DNA from 3 places in the Desulfotomaculum sp. OF05-3 genome. Region 1 is predicted to be linked to each of the others. Evidence: riboswitches for the same ligand, from Rfam matches in the RefSeq annotation. Region 1 holds a riboswitch; each other region holds the start of a gene.
The links. A riboswitch is a leader RNA that binds a small molecule or an ion and turns the genes downstream of it on or off. The one in region 1 is predicted to bind FMN.
Positions count from the first base shown of each region.

Region 2: linked by a shared signal. The riboswitch ahead of ribD (bifunctional diaminohydroxyphosphoribosylaminopyrimidine deaminase/5-amino-6-(5-phosphoribosylamino)uracil reductase RibD) and the one ahead of DXA87_RS00660 (4Fe-4S binding protein) in region 1 are both predicted to bind FMN.
Region 3: linked by a shared signal. The riboswitch ahead of DXA87_RS01790 (ECF transporter S component) and the one ahead of DXA87_RS00660 (4Fe-4S binding protein) in region 1 are both predicted to bind FMN.

Region 1 covers NZ_QWGO01000001.1:152,309-157,752, forward strand. The annotation lists gene DXA87_RS00645 (DUF6088 family protein) at 1-320, opposite strand, end outside; gene DXA87_RS00650 (Sir2 family NAD-dependent protein deacetylase) at 619-1,485, opposite strand; gene DXA87_RS00655 (protein-ADP-ribose hydrolase) at 1,430-2,209, opposite strand; gene DXA87_RS00660 (4Fe-4S binding protein) at 2,212-2,487, opposite strand; FMN riboswitch at 2,557-2,673, opposite strand; gene DXA87_RS00665 (pyridoxamine 5'-phosphate oxidase family protein) at 2,692-3,087, opposite strand; gene DXA87_RS18290 (hypothetical protein) at 3,200-3,577, opposite strand; gene DXA87_RS00675 (helix-turn-helix domain-containing protein) at 3,785-4,117, shown strand; partial or broken gene DXA87_RS00680 (transposase) at 4,148-4,255, shown strand; gene DXA87_RS00685 (hypothetical protein) at 4,524-4,721, opposite strand; gene DXA87_RS17850 (hypothetical protein) at 4,736-5,444, opposite strand, start outside.
Region 2 covers NZ_QWGO01000009.1:57,859-63,302, reverse strand. The annotation lists gene DXA87_RS06855 (carbon starvation CstA family protein) at 1-117, shown strand, start outside; gene DXA87_RS06850 (ATPase P) at 257-1,267, shown strand; gene DXA87_RS06840 (iron-containing alcohol dehydrogenase) at 1,527-2,711, opposite strand; FMN riboswitch at 2,913-3,027, shown strand; gene ribD (bifunctional diaminohydroxyphosphoribosylaminopyrimidine deaminase/5-amino-6-(5-phosphoribosylamino)uracil reductase RibD) at 3,336-4,445, shown strand; gene ribE (riboflavin synthase) at 4,468-5,178, shown strand; gene DXA87_RS06820 (bifunctional 3,4-dihydroxy-2-butanone-4-phosphate synthase/GTP cyclohydrolase II) at 5,222-5,444, shown strand, end outside.
Region 3 covers NZ_QWGO01000002.1:41,271-46,714, forward strand. The annotation lists gene DXA87_RS01765 (beta-eliminating lyase-related protein) at 1-183, opposite strand, end outside; gene DXA87_RS01770 (N-acetylmuramoyl-L-alanine amidase) at 437-1,135, shown strand; gene DXA87_RS01775 (hypothetical protein) at 1,154-1,336, shown strand; gene DXA87_RS01780 (M18 family aminopeptidase) at 1,385-2,695, opposite strand; gene DXA87_RS01785 (polysaccharide deacetylase family protein) at 2,976-4,139, shown strand; FMN riboswitch at 4,199-4,316, shown strand; gene DXA87_RS01790 (ECF transporter S component) at 4,476-5,114, shown strand; gene DXA87_RS01795 (creatininase family protein) at 5,314-5,444, shown strand, end outside.

The DNA of each region.
Region 1 (5,444 bases):
GTTACCTGTGTAGAGAGCCCCAGCAGGTTCAGGGCCGTATTTCCGCACGGGGCAATGGTCCAGTGGTAACACCGTGCCAATGCTTTGGCAACTGCATCCGGGTCGGCCGCTACATATTCATCAAGCAGTTTGCTGTACTTTGGCTTTTCGTAAATGCCTCTGATAATTCTGCGGATAATGCCAGATTGGTAAAGCCGCTTCAATCCTTGGCGAATTGTTGCGGTGTCCGCAATATCTGCAAAATCAGGAGCAACAAAAACTGCACCATCCTCAGCAGCAAGAATTCGCGCTCGTATTTTCTGCATATATCCATTGTCCACGACCGTGCTCTCCTTTCATGATGTCACGAATATTATATACTATTCGTGACATTGTTTCAATACAAACATCGGAATTTTCACTTTATTATTTTCAAAATCTTGAGGTTTATTCGGAGAGCGTGATATAGCATAGGGTGCATATTCCGCAGGTGATGGTTGCACATGATGGTAAAGTCTTTCGTTTTTTCAACTCTGAATACAGCCATTACAAGACCTCCTTTCCTTTGAAAATGGGTATGAAAAAAGGGCATCCACTGGTTAAAGTGAAACGCCCACGGCAAGACAATATTGACTTTTCTTAAAGCTGAGACAGGATTTCTCCAATATCTCCATTGATACAAATGGACTTCTTTCTGATTTCGTCAGGCGCATACGCCTCTCCATAATTGAGACAGGCATAAGTGGCATCTTTCCAGTCATGAGCCATGCGCCAGAAACTGTACTTCACTATGGTTGGGGTGTTGTAGCCGACACCCAGCTCCAGAAAGAGAATTTTCTGCTCGCTTCGAGTTCGGAGAAAATTTTCGTACTGCTCCGCTGCCTTGTGCCAGCCTTCGTCCTCCACAAAGGTATCATCGCAGCGGAGATTCATGGTCATGGGCTTGCCGCAGTGAGGGCAGACGGGTAAAAGTTCTGTCGGTACTTTCATATTCTGCTGCCGCTTGACCATTTCACGAATCGCGGCTTCGTTATCAAAGGTTTCCTGACAGCACGGCTCACTGCACTGGAACAGGCCGTAATCGCCCTGCGTGTAAAACAGCCGCTTTTTATCAAAGCCTGCTTTCTGAAAACAGTGATCCACGTTGGTCGTGATAACGAAATAATCCTTGTCAGACACCAGCTTCAAAAGGTCATCGTAGACCGGTTTGGGGGCATCCATATAGCGGTTGATGTAGATGTATCGGCTCCAATAACTCCAATGCTCCTCCGGCGTGGCAAAGGGATAAAAGCCGCCGGAATACATATCCTTGATGCCGTACTTTGCCGCAAAGTCGGAAAAGTATTTTTCAAACCGTTCGCCGGTGTAAACAAATCCGGCTGAGGTGGAAAGACCGGCTCCGGCACCGATCACCACGGCGTCACAGTCCTGCAATGCAGCTTTCAATCGCTCAATCTGCTCTGAGCAGCTTTTCGTATATGGCTTTGTCCAAATCCTTGAAAACATTGAAGATCACCTTCTTTACACCGGTATTTCTATTCATAAACTGTTTCACGGTTTCCACGGCGATTTGCGCCGCCTGCTCGTTGGGAAAATGAAACTCTCCTGTAGAAATACAGCAGAACGCCACACTTTCCAGACTACTTTCCGCCGCCAGCTCCAAGCAGGAGCGGTAGCAGGAGGCCAACATCTCCCGGTCACGCCGTGTCACACCCCCTTCAATGATCGGCCCAACCGTGTGCAGGACATATTTGCAGGGCAGATTGAATGCAGGGGTGATCTTTGCCTGTCCGGTGGGCTCGGGATAGCCCTGCTGCCCCATCAGCTCCGCACAGGCAAGCCGCAGCTCCACACCCGCATAGGTATGAATGGCGTTGTCGATGCAGCGGTGGTTCGGGATATAACAGCCGGTCATGCCGGAGTTTGCCGCATTGACGATGGCGTCACACCGAAGCGTTGTAATATCCCCCTGCCAGAAATACAGCCCCGGCTGAACAGGCGTCAGGTCGTCAAGATCGGTAATGCCCTTTGCGGCGGTTTCAGCTTGCAGATATTCGTCCTGAGTTTTCAGAACCTCCGCATCCATACGCCGGGGCGCACGAATATTCATCAGTCCCCGCAAAAGCTGGCGCTGGCTCTCCGGCTCTGTTGGAATCCTCATATCCCGATATTCTGGGCGTTCTTTCAAAAGTGCCTGAATGAGAAACTGTCTTTTTTCCCTATGGTTCATAGTCAAACCCTCTTTTCGATAACCTGTTTGGGGCAAATTTCCGCACATTGCCCGCAATGCAAGCAATGGTGTTGGTCGATAACTACCGGCTTCTTTGTGATGTCGATACACTTCTGGGGACAGACGGAATAGCACAGCTTGCAGCCGATGCAGCCTTCCCCCACATAGTAGCCCGGTGCTTCCTGTGCTTCTCTTCCAATGGTGAAGCTGTCCCGGACGATGTGTGCCGGGTCACTGATGTCAAAATACTCGCCATCCGCTTCATACAGGCAGAACACCTCTAATGCACTGCGGGTATTGCCGGGATCGTGTAATGCCCGATGGCTGTGATAGACTATCGGGCATTCTTCTATCTTCTTTCATCCGGACTATACCGTCGGTTACGGAATCTCACCGTATCATGCCTTTCGGCTTGCGGACTTTACCGCCGGTGGGGAGTTGCCCCCCCCGCCTCAAAGATTGCAATATTCTGTCTTATTTCCTTAGAACTCGTAGGGAGGGTTTCCGGAGAAGTCAGCGATAACGCCGTGGGCATTATCCAGATAGAACACCTCAAAGATGGGGTTGGCAGCCTCGCCGTACTGACCTTTCACGATGGGGTTCTGGATGCACATTTCCTTGGCAGCCATGTTGTTCTCAAACACAGCCTTGCCGTGCAGGCGGATCCATGCATACTCCGGGCTTGAAACGGAAATCTCGATCTCCGGGTTTGCCTGCATATCCTTGTAGACGTCCTTAGTGTTGTTGGTGCAGAACCACAGCTTGCCGTCCAGTTCGCCGGCGAACATAAACGGGCGGCACTTTGCCTTACCGTCACGACCAACGGTAGCCAGATACTGTACAGGGTTGGCATTCAGAAATTCTACGACTTTATTCATGATAAATACCTCCAAAAATTTGTTGTTTTCTCTTGATGTTTTGATTGTAATGCGATTTGTACGGCTTGTGAAGTACGCACAATATTGTGGTATGGTTACCTCCGGGTAACGATCAGAACTTGCCGTTCTGATTCTGCCAGGTGGACTGATCTGCGATGGTCTCCATCACGTCCCAATGCTCGGCGATCTTGCCATTCTCGTCAAAGCGGAAGATGTCAAAGGCGACCTGCTCACCGGCACCGGTGCCGTATGCCAGATTGTGCTGGATGTAGCCATCAGATAGCAGGCTGCGGGCGGTGTCTGTATCGCCGGTGGCAAAGGTGTTGATAAGCGCCAGCGCCTTTTCAGCCTGGCTCTGTTCCTGCCGGACAGGCGCCGTCTGCTGGGTGCTTTCAGCGGATGTTAGGGATGCGGCGTCCTTGGAGCTGCAGCCGGTGAGGGCCGTGCCGAGCATGGCAAGAGCCAGCGTGAGAGAAAGAAATTTTTTCATTTTGAGTAACCTCCTTGGTAATTGGGCTTGCTTTCGTTTGCCTCTGGCATTATAATAATACCGTAGCTCCAATTCGTGAAGTAAGCACATTATTGTGCTGTAGTTACCAAATAGAAACTAATATGTAGTTACCAAGAAGAAACGATTGCACCATTACTGGGTTTTCCGGCAATTTGGCACTTGAAAAATTTTATGGAGATTTTTTTAATGAACGAAACAAGCGCAAAAAAAGAACTCCCTGCATGTCCCGTGGAGACTACGCTGACCCTCATCGGGGATAAGTGGAAGGTGCTGATCCTGCGTGACCTGATGCCGGGAACAAAGCGGTTCGGCGAACTGAAAAAGTCCGTAGGCAATGTGTCTCAGAAGGTCTTGACCGCCCAGCTCCGGACAATGGAGGAAAGCGGACTTGTAAACCGCAAGGTCTACGCCGAAGTACCGCCGAGAGTGGAGTATTCTCTGACGGAACTCGGAAAAAGTCTGAAACCCATTCTGGATTCCATGCGGGCATGGGGCGAAGCATATAAGGCCAAACAGTAAAAAACCCGAAGCAGTACCTTTACCGTGCTGCTTCGGGTTTTCCTGACCGATGGAGATGTTCCGATGGACAACAATGCATCAGAACGTGCAATCCGCGGATTCTGTGTCGGTAAGAAGAACTGGCAGATGATCGATACCATCAATGGTGTGAGTATACTGGACAAGCAACACTTCACTTTGAACCAAACTTGTCCAATGTCTTAACTCACTTGGATTAGAATGATTGTCGCATGAATTAGCTGGAATGGAAAGACGGTGGGTTATTCAGCGCTTACAAAGGATCTGTCTCAGGACGAACCGGTTCCCGGGATATCCGATGATCCTTTCCGGTCTTTTTAGCGCAAGAAAACCAAACAGCCATCACAGCCATTTGGTTTTCTTAAAATTACTTCTTCTTTTTTACTTCTTAGATCCTTCTGTTCTCATGGATTCCCAGCACTACTGCACAGACTGCTGCGATCACAAGTCCGATCCAGAAGATGAATGCGTCTGCAGCACAGTGCTTTTCCGTGACGAACAGCAGGACACCTATCAGGATATATACTGCAAACAGTATGACTTCCACTACAATGTATAATTTCTTATTCGGTTTCGTGTTTTCCATGTCTGTTTTCCTCCTTAGGCTTCTTCTGACTCATCACGGAGCTTCTTCACACGTACTACGGTATAACCCAGGATTACAAGGAGCCATACAATGGGGATCCAGTGGAAACCACATTCACCAAACGGTATATGGCTGTCACTGTCCGTACCATTCTCAACGCTGTCGCTGTCTGCATGGATGCTCTCCTCTTCCTGTATGCCATCTGCATCACTTCCGTCTGCATCGCTGCCATCTGCATCACCTGTCAGGCTGCTTTCATCCGCAGCATCGTTCAGGCTGTCATCCTCTGCCGGATCCTTCTGCCCGGCATTACTGTTGCCGGTACTGTTTCCTTTATTTCCTTTATGGGCATTATTTCCGGAATCATTGCCGGCTGTATTACCTGCATCTGGTGTATTACCTGTGTTACCTGTACTTCCGGAATTGTTATTCCCATTGGTATTGGAGTTATCACCACCGTTATTGCCGCCGTTGTCTCCGGAGTTATTTCCGGAGTTATTTCCGGAGTTATTTCCGGAGTTATTTCCGGAGTTATTTCCAGAGTTGCCTCCGCCGTTGTTACCGCCGTTTCCTCCATTGCCATTGTTGGAGCCGCCGCCATTTCCGCCGGGTCTGTTACCGTTACTGCCGGAGCTGCCGCCGTTTCCATTATTTCCGCTGTTAGAGTCTCCGCCGTTTCCGCCGTTTCCTCCATTGCCGTTGTTGGAGTTACCGCCATTTCCG
Region 2 (5,444 bases), on a different contig from region 1:
TTCTGTGCAAAAGAGTGCTTAAACCTCGGTACTGCAGTTGCGTACCCGGTAGGTATCGTACTTGCGGTCGTATTCCTTGGAATCTTCATCCGCGCAACGAAGAAACAGACAGCATAATGTAAGATTATAATGACACGAAAGACAGGCTGCAAAGCTGGGAGTGTCTGACTGCAGATGATGCAGAAAGTATAAGCTGCCCCGGTGAAAGGCTGAGGGCAGCTTATACTGGTTATTCAGTATTTGGGAGGCGAGAGTTATGTTCTTAAAACCGGCAAAACTTGGAGAAAAAGAGATTCCGGAGAGTATTCTTTCAGAGGACAAAAAGCACTGTAAGAAGATCGGTCCCTGCGGAATCGGAAAAGAGGCTCTGTACCTCAACAGCTTTTATCTGGAGCGGCGCTTCTACATCCCGGTATCTTCCGTCTCCCGTGTCTTTAAGCGCGTGGCGATGAGCAAAGGCGGATTTACCGGAAAAGGCCTGTTTGCCACCATGCCGTACCTGGTGGTTGTCTATGAGGACGGTAAGGAAAAACAGTGCAACTTTAAATATGAGGATCAGGTGGACGCTTTCGTGGCATCCGTGAAGGAACGGTTCCCGCAGATAAAGACCGTGAGTGAAGCGGCGGAAAAGCGCCTTGCGGAAGCTGAGAAAAAGCAGGCGGAGAAATGTCTCATTCCGCTTTCTGAGCAGGCGAAGGAGACGGTAAATGTCCTGGAGCAGGCAAAAGCAGCCCTCACGAAGCGGTTGTCCCTGTTCACAGAGCTCACCAATGCGGCAAAGAAAAAGAGAACGTATGAGAAGACAAAGCCGTTTTACAAATGGCTTGCCTTATTCATGGTAGTCATGGGGGCGGCGGCGCTTGCATACGGCGTATTCTCCTTTATGAACCATGATGCGTTTGCCGTATACTTTGTCCTCTTTGGAATGGCGGCGATCTTTCTGTTCTCCGGAGCGAATGTCATGCCGACGAGTACGAATAATCGGAAAGCCATCGAAAAACGTCTTGCAGCGGCGGAAAAAGCCGTTACGGGGTATGTGGACAGCCTCCATCTCGGACTTCCGGTTCCGGCCTGTTACCTTCATCCGGTGACTGTAGAGCGGATGCAGCGTGCTGTCCGTGAGGGGCGTGCCGAGTCTGTGGAGGACGCGTTTGACGTTGTAAAAAATGATCTGAAAAAGACCAACGCGGATGTATCCGTCACCCAGGAGGAATTCGATGAGATCATGGCGATCAAGCCGGTCTTTCTGGTCAGAGATTACGTGTAGATGAAAAAATTGACTGCCGTATCAGTAGGCTTATGCTGGACGGCAGTCTTATTTTATGTAACAGGAAATTCCGAGGAATTCCAAAGATGTGCACTCACGCGAAGATGTAGATTGTCGCAAGCGACCGCGCGAGGCGCGAGAATGTGCCAAGGCACGTTTTTTAAAAAAAAACAAGGATTCATGGTATTATATGAAAACCGGGATGCTGCGCAGATAGGCGGCATCCCGGTTTTCTTCATATAATTTTGATAGATTTCTGCTATTTTCCTGCAGCCATCTGATAGATCTTAAGCATATCTTCCGCTTCCAACTTCTTCGCGGATCCCTTCGGGCCGCCTGCAGCGATTCTCGCGTTTTTTGCCATAGTCTCAAGCTGTTCTTCTGTCGGATCGATGCCGAGTTCCTTTAAGTTTGTCGGCATATTGATGGCGCGGTAGAAGTTTTCCATGGCCTCGATGCCCTTTAAACCCGTCTCCATGTCATCTTTTCCAGGCTCAACACCCATGACATTCACTGCAAATTTCGCAAAACGCGGAGTGCAGTTATCGATCACATATCTCGCCCAGCTGCCCCAGATCGCCGCCAGTCCCGCACCGTGGGCAACGTCGAACATTCCGCCGATCTCATGCTCTAAGAGGTGGGAGGCAAAGTCTCCGCCATCGTTTCCACAGCCGGTGAGGCCATTGTGGGAGAGACTTCCGGACCACATCACCTCGGCTCTCGCGTCATAGTTGTCTGGATCGTCCACAAGGATCTTCGCGTTCGTGATCACGGTGCGCATAAGACCTTCCGCAATGGCATCGGTGATCTCCATATTTCCGCCGTTTGTGAAATAGCGCTCCATGGTATGCATCAGAATATCGGTGCAGCCGCAGGCTGTCTGGTACGGCGGGAGAGTCATTGTGATCTCCGGGTTCATGACAGCAAATACAGGGCGGGAGATATCATTGTTGTAGCCGCGTTTTTCCAGTGTTTCATCGTTTGTGATAACAGAGCTGTTGCTCATCTCACTTCCGGAAGCCGCGATGGTCAGAACAACGCCGATCGGAAGGCATGCGGATGCCTGACGGGTGTGCTCATAGAAATCCCAGACATCACCGTCGTTCGCGAGACCGTAACCGATGGCTTTCGCGGAGTCGATGACACTGCCGCCGCCGACAGCGAGAAGAAAATCAACGCCCTCCTTTCGGCAGAGCTCGATCCCCTCGCGGACTAAGGAAAGACGTGGGTTTGGGACAACACCGCCAAGCTCCACATAGGTGACTCCGGACGCGTCCAGGGACTCTTTGATCCGTCCGAGAAGACCGGAGCGGATCACGCTGCCGCTTCCGTAGTGGAGCAGGACTTTTTTACAGTTGACATTTTTTACAAGCTTTCCGATCCGGTATTCGGTTTCTTTTCCGAATACGACGCGGGTCGGGGTATAGAAATTAAAGTTGAACATCGAATTTCCTCCTTATGTTGCGAAAATAGACAGTGCTTAATATATCAAGTATAACAGGAAATCAGGTACCATGCAAGAATTTTGAGTAAAGGGATCCTCTGTGAAAATTCCTATCGAAAATACTTTACAAATACGGAGAACGGGAGTATATTGTAAACAACCGCTGATGAAAATGACGGTCAGCGATAGGACAATTCAATAATGAGTCTTCAGGGCAGGGTGCAAATCCCTACCGGCGGTAAAGCCCGCGAGCCGAGAGGCATGATCCGGTGAGATTCCGGGGCCGACAGTATAGTCTGGATGAAAGAAGAATTTCAGGTTTGTTTGTGATATGCGGAAGTGATCCGGTACTCGAAAAAGAGGACGGGATCGAGGAATTCCGGATCACGGAAGATCGGATCAGTAGCTCTGGAATAGGAAACTGTTTCAGGGCTTTTTTGTGTAACGGGAGATTGATCCGGGAAAGCTGTGAATTGCAGAAAAGTTATATTTCCGAATGAAACAACGGACCGAATATGGAAAACCCTGTAGGCATCTACTTTACAGGTTTTTTTAACAGAAAATTCCTATGGAACTTTCTGATTGCGCCTGTAAGGCAGGTTTGCGGAAAGAGGAGTGAAAAAGATGACGGACCGGGATTATATGCTGCGGGCCATTGAGCTTGCAAAGGGGGGACTTGGCTGGACGAGCCCGAATCCCCTCGTGGGAGCTGTGATCGTGAAAGACGGAAGGATCATAGGGGAAGGTTATCATGAGCGGTGCGGAAAACTTCACGCGGAGCGAAACGCCATTGCGTCGCTCACGGAAAGTGCGGAGGGCGCGACACTCTATGTGACGTTAGAGCCGTGCTGCCATTACGGAAAGACACCGCCCTGCACGGAGGCGATCCTCGAGCAGAAGATCGCAAGAGTTGTGATCGGTTCAAGAGATCCGAATCCCCTGGTAGCAGGAAAAGGAGTGGCGATCTTAAGAGCAGCGGGAGTCCGGGTGGAAGAGGACTTTATGCGTGAGGAATGCGATGCGTTAAATCCGGTATTCTTTCATTATATCACAAAGAAAACGCCCTATGTGGTCATGAAATACGCCATGACGGCGGACGGAAAGATCGCTGCGCGGACCGGCGACTCCAAGTGGATCACAGGAGAGAGCGCAAGGAAAAAGGTGCAGGAGCTGCGCCACCAGTATATGGGGATCATGGCGGGGATCGGCACAGTCCTGGCAGACGATCCGATGTTAAACGTCCGGATCCCCGGGCTGAAGAGTCCGGTGCGGATCATCTGCGACAGCGGACTCAGGATCCCGATGGATTCACAGATCGTGAAAACGGCAAAGGAGTACCGGACCATCGTAGCGTATGCGGGGGAGTATTCCGGGGAAGGCTGTAAAGAAACGGAAGAGAAAGCGGAACAGCTTCACGCGGCCGGCGTGGAGACCGTGTCGGTCCCGGACGCAGACGGGCGTGTGGATCTTGGGAAGCTCATGGAATATCTTGGAAAACAGGGCATCGACAGCGTGCTTTTAGAGGGCGGCGGTACCTTAAATGACGCGGCGCTGTCAGCCGGGATCGTAAACGAGATCTGCGCGTTTATCGCACCGAAGATCTTCGGCGGTGCCGGCGCGAAGACTCCGGTTTCCGGGATCGGTGTGGCGCATCCGGCGGAAGCCGTGATGCTGACGCTGAGACAGGTGGAGACGATCGGGGATGATCTGATGCTCAGATATTCAGTAGATTGAAAATGGGAAAGGAAATGAGAGCATGTTTACAGGGATCGTAGAAGAACTCGGACAGGTGAAGGCACTTTCCCTGCGCGGAAATTCCGGTACACTGACGGTAAAAGCAAAAAAAGTTCTGGAAGGAACAAAGATCGGTGACAGCATCGCGGTCAATGGTGTCTGCCTTACGGTCACAAATATGAAAAATAACGAGTTTTCCGCCGACGTGATGGCGGAGACTGTGAGGAGAAGCAGCCTCGGAGCACTGCGGGACGGAAGCTATGTAAACCTGGAGCGGGCCATGGCGGCAGACGGCCGGTTCGGCGGTCATATCGTTTCCGGTCATATTGACGGAACTGGTCAGATCGAATCGATGAGACGGGAAGAGAATGCAGTCTGGGTCACGATCACATGTGCGGATAAGATCCTGGATCTGATCGTGGAAAAAGGGTCGATCTGCATCGACGGGATTAGCCTCACGGTGGCGGCGGTGACAAATAGGAACTTTTCAGTGTCAGTGATCCCGCATACCGGCGAGGAGACAACACTTTTGAAGAAAAAAGCAGGAGATCCGGTCAATCTGGAAAACGACATTGTGGGGAAATATATTCAGAAATTTGTGGATATCGGAAGAAATTCCGGTGCGGACCGGGGAAAAATGCCTGACGGTGAAAATGCCGCAGGAAATGCCGCAGGAAATGCGAAGGGAAACTCGGGGCTCAGCATGGAGTTTCTTCAGAAATATGGATTTTAGAGAAGACGATTCAAGGACAAGGACGTTAGAAAGGCAGGAAGCTATGAACGAACAGTACAACACAATCGAAGAAGCGATCGAAGATCTGCGGGCGGGAAAGATCATTCTCGTAACAGACGATCCGGACCGGGAGAATGAGGGAGATATGATCTGCGCGGCAGAGTTCGCGACGCAGGCAAATATCAATTTTATGGCAAGTCATGCAAAGGGACTGATCTGTACGCCGATGAGCGCGGCAGTGGCGGAGCGGCTGGGACTTCCGCAGA
Region 3 (5,444 bases), on a different contig from region 1:
GAGATAGACTCCCGCATTTGGAGCACCGCAGGCTTTACGGATCTTATCCCGGGCAGATTCAGAGAACTCGTCGAGACCGTACCCGGAAGTCTGCATCATATTTGTGGAGAGCAGCTCATTCATGATAGCCGGATGGGCGCCTTCCATGTAATCGCAGACGAATTTCAGTTTTTCATTTGCCATGTTAAAAACCTGACCTTTCGTGTTGTCTGACTCTATTATACAGATGGCATATTGATGTGTCAATGCAGGAAAGTGTATGAAAAAAATCTGAAAACACTGAGGGAAATATAGGGATTCAGCTGATGATGGCGATAAGAGCGGAAGCCAGAATCCAGAACTTTTTTGGATTGAACGGAGACAGGAAAATCCGCACATAAACGGGTCCCCCATGAAATAGAGTATTATGAAGAGCGGATTTTCGGGGAAACAGAGCATGAAGCAGAAAGTGATAGAGCCGGTTCTCGGCATATGCCTGCTCGCCATGGTGGTCATGGCGGTGAAATATGGAAGTATCCATGTGACGGGGAGCGGTGACGCCTACATAAAAGAGACACCGGTGGTGGTGGTCGATGCCGGACACGGCGGAACAGATCCCGGCAAGGTTGGAGTCGACGGGAGCCTGGAGAAAGATATCAACCTGGCTGTGGCGGAGCGGTTGAAAACGTACCTGGAACAGGATGATGTGAAGGTCATTATGACGCGGGAGACGGACACGGGACTTTATTCCGAAACGGACAGCCGGAAAAAGATGGCGGACATGAAGAAACGGTGTGAGATCATTGAGGAGAGCGGCGCGGACCTTGTGGTCAGCATCCACCAGAACAGCTATCACGAGGAATCCGTCTCTGGCGGACAGGTATTCTATTACCGGGATTCGTCAAAGGGAAAGGCGCTGGCGGAGATCCTGCAGGACCGGTTTGACTATGTCCTGGGGGACCAGAACCGGAGACTTCCGAAGGCGAATGCCAATTACTACCTCCTTCTGCATGTGAAATGCCCCATCGTGATCGTGGAGTGCGGATTCTTAAGCAACCGGAAGGAAGCAGCGCTTTTAAACAGCGGGGAGTACCAGGATAAGCTGGCATATACGATTCATATGGGGATCATGGAGTACCTGAATAAGAAGCAATGAGATAGGAAAAATGTACAAATGAAGAGAAATAAAATTGTCATATTATACAAAAAAGGTCCACCTGTTTTTAACGATCCGATATGGCATTTAAAAGTTCAATATGCTATGATTCTTTTACCAATTGGGACGGAAAAACTGCTTTTCCAGGCGGCAGAAGGAAAAAAGAAACGTTCCACACGGTCATCTGGACTGGAAGGATAAAAAATCCACCGGAAACACGAATATTTCCGGCAGATTTTATTATCAGAATTACTCAAGTACAAGCGTACCGTCGCCCTCAGCACGGATCGCGGATTTGAAGAACTCCTCAAATGCTTTCTCCAGGTAGGCCATATCCTTGGAGCCTGCAGTCTCATACGGGGAATGCATAGCTAACTGCGGAAGTCCGACGTCTACCGTGTTTAAGGAAACCTGCGCGTTGGAGATATTTCCGAGAGTGGAGCCGCCGAGGATATCGGAACGGTTTAAGAACTCCTGGTACGGAACACCTGCGCGCTCGCAGAGGCAGCGCATAACAGCTGCGGAAACAGCGTCTGTTGTGTACTTCTGGTTTGCGCTGTGCTTGATCACGAGACCGCCGTTTAAGTAGGTGCGGTTTGTTGGGTCGGTCTTGTCAGCGTAGTTCGGATGTACGGCATGTCCGTTATCCGCGGATACCATGAAGCTGGAAGCGAGGGACGTGAGGTACTCTTCCTCTGTTCTTCCAAGGCTGCGGTTGATGCGGCGGAGAATGTCGTAAAGGAATGTGGAGCCGGCGCCCTGTTTTGTACCACTTCCTACTTCCTCATTGTCAAATACGGCAACGACCGGGATGCAGCGGTCGCTCTCACTGTTTAAGAGAGCCATTGTGGACGTGAATGCGCACTGGAGATCATCAAGACGCGGAGCAGAGATAAACTCGCCGTCGCAGCCCCATACAGTACCTTCCATACGGTTGTAAAGGAAGAGGTCCATTCCTTTGATCTGGTCAACGGAGACGCCTGCCTCCTCAGCGATCATCTCTTTGAATGCCTTTCCGGAATTGCTCATGCGGTATAATGGAAGCATATCTTTCTGGATGTTGTACTTGTAACCGTCGTTTACTTCACGGTTCATATGGATTGCGAGGTTCGGGATCATGAGAAGATCACGGTCAACGTTGATCAGTTTTGTTGTGAGACGGTTGCCGTCTTTTACGATAATGCGTCCTGCAACGGAGAGAGGTCTGTCGAACCACGGTGCGCAGAGCATTCCGCCGTACTTCTCAACATTTAATTTTACATACTGGTTCTCGATGTTCATCTCAGAAGACTCTTTGATCTTTAAGGTCGGGGAGTCGCTGTGGCTTGCCGCGATATGGAAGCCGGAATAATCCTTGCGGGATACCTTGAATGCGATGATCGCGGACTGGTTGCGGGTTACGAAATACTTTCCGCCCTCAGCAAGATTCCAGGTATTGCCCTCAGCGAGGCGCTCGAAGCCTGCCTCGGTCAGGTAGTTTGCCAGTTCATGAACAGCATGGAAACCGGTCGGACTCTTTTTGATAAAGGAAAATAATTCTTCATTCAGATTCTGAATCATGTTTTTGTTACTCCTTTCGATAAATAACCCCTGTAAGTCATACTACATTATATAAAAAAAATGCAGATCAGGCAAGCTCGCGCTATGATGTGCGCAAGTGTTAAAATATGATTTCTGTTATAATTCTGACGTTTTTCTGAAATTTACGAAAAAGGTCTGGAAGAGGTACCTTTATTCTCAGTTTCATGTTAAAATATGGGCATGAGTAGCTGCGAAGGTATGGAACAGTTACAAATACGATCAATATGGTGAGAAGATCACTGGGAAAAGAGGGGAACTTATGGATTGGAAGAAGATCAGACAGGCAGTCCGCACGGTGCTGGCGGCTGTATTGATCTGCGCTGCATCGGTGGGAATCACCGGTGATCCGGCATATGCGGCGGATATGGGCGCAGTTTACGGAATTTATGAGCATGGAACCGGTTGGAGTGGGTATCATGGTGACAGCAAAACAGCGCGTGCTGGAACCGGAAGCTATGTGACGGCGATCCGCGCCAGCCTTCAGGGACAACCTGAGGGAATGAGCGGCACGCTTTCTTACCAGGTGAACTTAAGCGGAAGCGGATGGCTTTCCTGGCAGGAAAATATGACTCCGAATGGAAGCACCGAGACAGATATGCCGTTAGAAGCGGTCCGCATGGCATTTACCGGACAGCTTGCGGAGAATTATGATGTTTATTACTCTGTATATCAGAATGGCTCCTGGACAACTCTGGTGAAGAACGGGGAGACTGCGGGAACCGAAGGACAGGGACTCCGTGTGGATGGTCTCTGGGTAACGGTGACGGGAAAAGGTGCGGAGGTACCGGAAGGCCCGAATGGAAAGAGCGTTGACCCGACAAGACCGATGGTTGCCCTGACCTTTGATGACGGTCCGTCGAAGTATACGCCCCGGATCCTGGATTCCCTGGAAGCGAACGGCGGAAGAGCCACATTCTTCATGGTGGGCAACCGAGTTGCGTCCTATGCGTCTACCGTAAAGCGCATGGCGGATCTCGGATGCGAGACAGACAGCCATACCTGGGCACATACATATCTGACAGGAATGTCTGAGGGAGAGATATTACAGAGCTTAAATCAGACACGCGATGCCATTGTGGCAGCAGGCGGAAACGCGCCGAAAGGTGTCCGCCCGCCGGGAGGAAAGATCAATGATGCCAGTAAGGCGGTCCTCGCAAAGGCTGGAATGCCGTCCATCATCTGGTCCGTGGATACACTGGACTGGAAGACGAGAAACGCGCAGCACACCATCGACACAGTTCTCAGACAGGTGCAGGATGGAGATATCATCCTGATGCATGATCTCTATGAGCAGAGCGTCATTGCGGCAGAGACGCTGATTCCTGAACTCACGAGAAGAGGTTACCAGCTCGTGACAGTCAGCGAGATGGCAGAGCTCCGCGGTGGTATGGCGGCAGGACAGTCTTATGGACATTTCCGCTAAGAATAAAAAATATTGCAGTATGAAGCAAAATGTGATATTCTGTTAACGAACAAATAAATATCGTTCTTCGGGGCGGGGTGCGATTCCCCACCGGCGGTATAGTCCGCGACCTGCGAAAGCAGCTGATTTGGTGAGATTCCAAAACCGACAGTATAGTCTGGATGAGAGAAGAAATTGTATGACAGGAGTAGTTCATTCAAGCCCCGGACTTTTTCAATGGTCCGGGGTCTTTTTATTTACATGGACAGGGAATCATCCCCACGAGTCCGTGTGAGCCGGCAATCCTGCACAGCAATTCCTTGTAACAGAAGAACAACAAGTACAAGGAGGAACATTATGAACCAGAACAAAGTATTAAGTGTCAGAAATCTCGTGCTGATCGCCATGTTCAGCGCACTCGCAGCCGTATTGGAGACGATCCAGGTGGCGGTTCCGTTTGCACCGCCGTTTTACAAGCTGGACTTCGCGGAGCTCCCGGTACTGATCGGCGGCTTTGCCATGGGACCAGCCCAGGCAGCTCTGATCGCGATCGTTAAGAACCTCTTAAAGCTGCTCTTAAACGGAACAAGCACTTACTATGTCGGCGAGCTCGGAAACATCATTGGAAGCTGCATGTTCTCCGTACCGGCTGCCCTGATCTACCGCAGACATAAAACGAAAAAGACCGCTATGGTCGCTCTCGCTGCCGGTGTCATCTGTGCTATCGTCGGCGCTGTATTCGTAAACTGCGCGATCACACTTCCGTTCTACGCAAAAGTTGCTTTCGGCGGAATCGAGAACATCATCGCAATGGGAACAAAGATCAACCCGGCAGTTACAAACCTGTATACATTCGCGATCTTCATGATCGTTCCGTTCAACCTTGTAAAATGCGGACTGAACGCGATCGTAACAGCACTTGTATATAAGCATGTCAGCGTGATCATCCATGCAGGGGTTCACAGAGAAAAGAAAACTGAAAATACGGCGGCATAACACCTGAAATGGGAGATTCCCCCGGGATAGAGACGGCGAAAGCCGTGTCTGCCTCGGGGGACTTACAATTTATGTGAGAAGTGAGCAAAAGCCTGCGCAGGCACAAAAGTGAGCGCTGGCAGGTGGCAGCAGTACTTGACGGATAACGACCGAAATGAGATAGTGAAGCGGCAATGACTTAAGAAACGGAGAAAATAAAATGGTAAGATATTATAATGAACTGACAAGACTGGAAATGGAACAGGTCGACAAGGACGAGACGGTGGTCATGATCCCGGTGGGAGCGTTGGAACAGCACGGAAACCAGTGTCCGCTGGGTACAGACGAGAT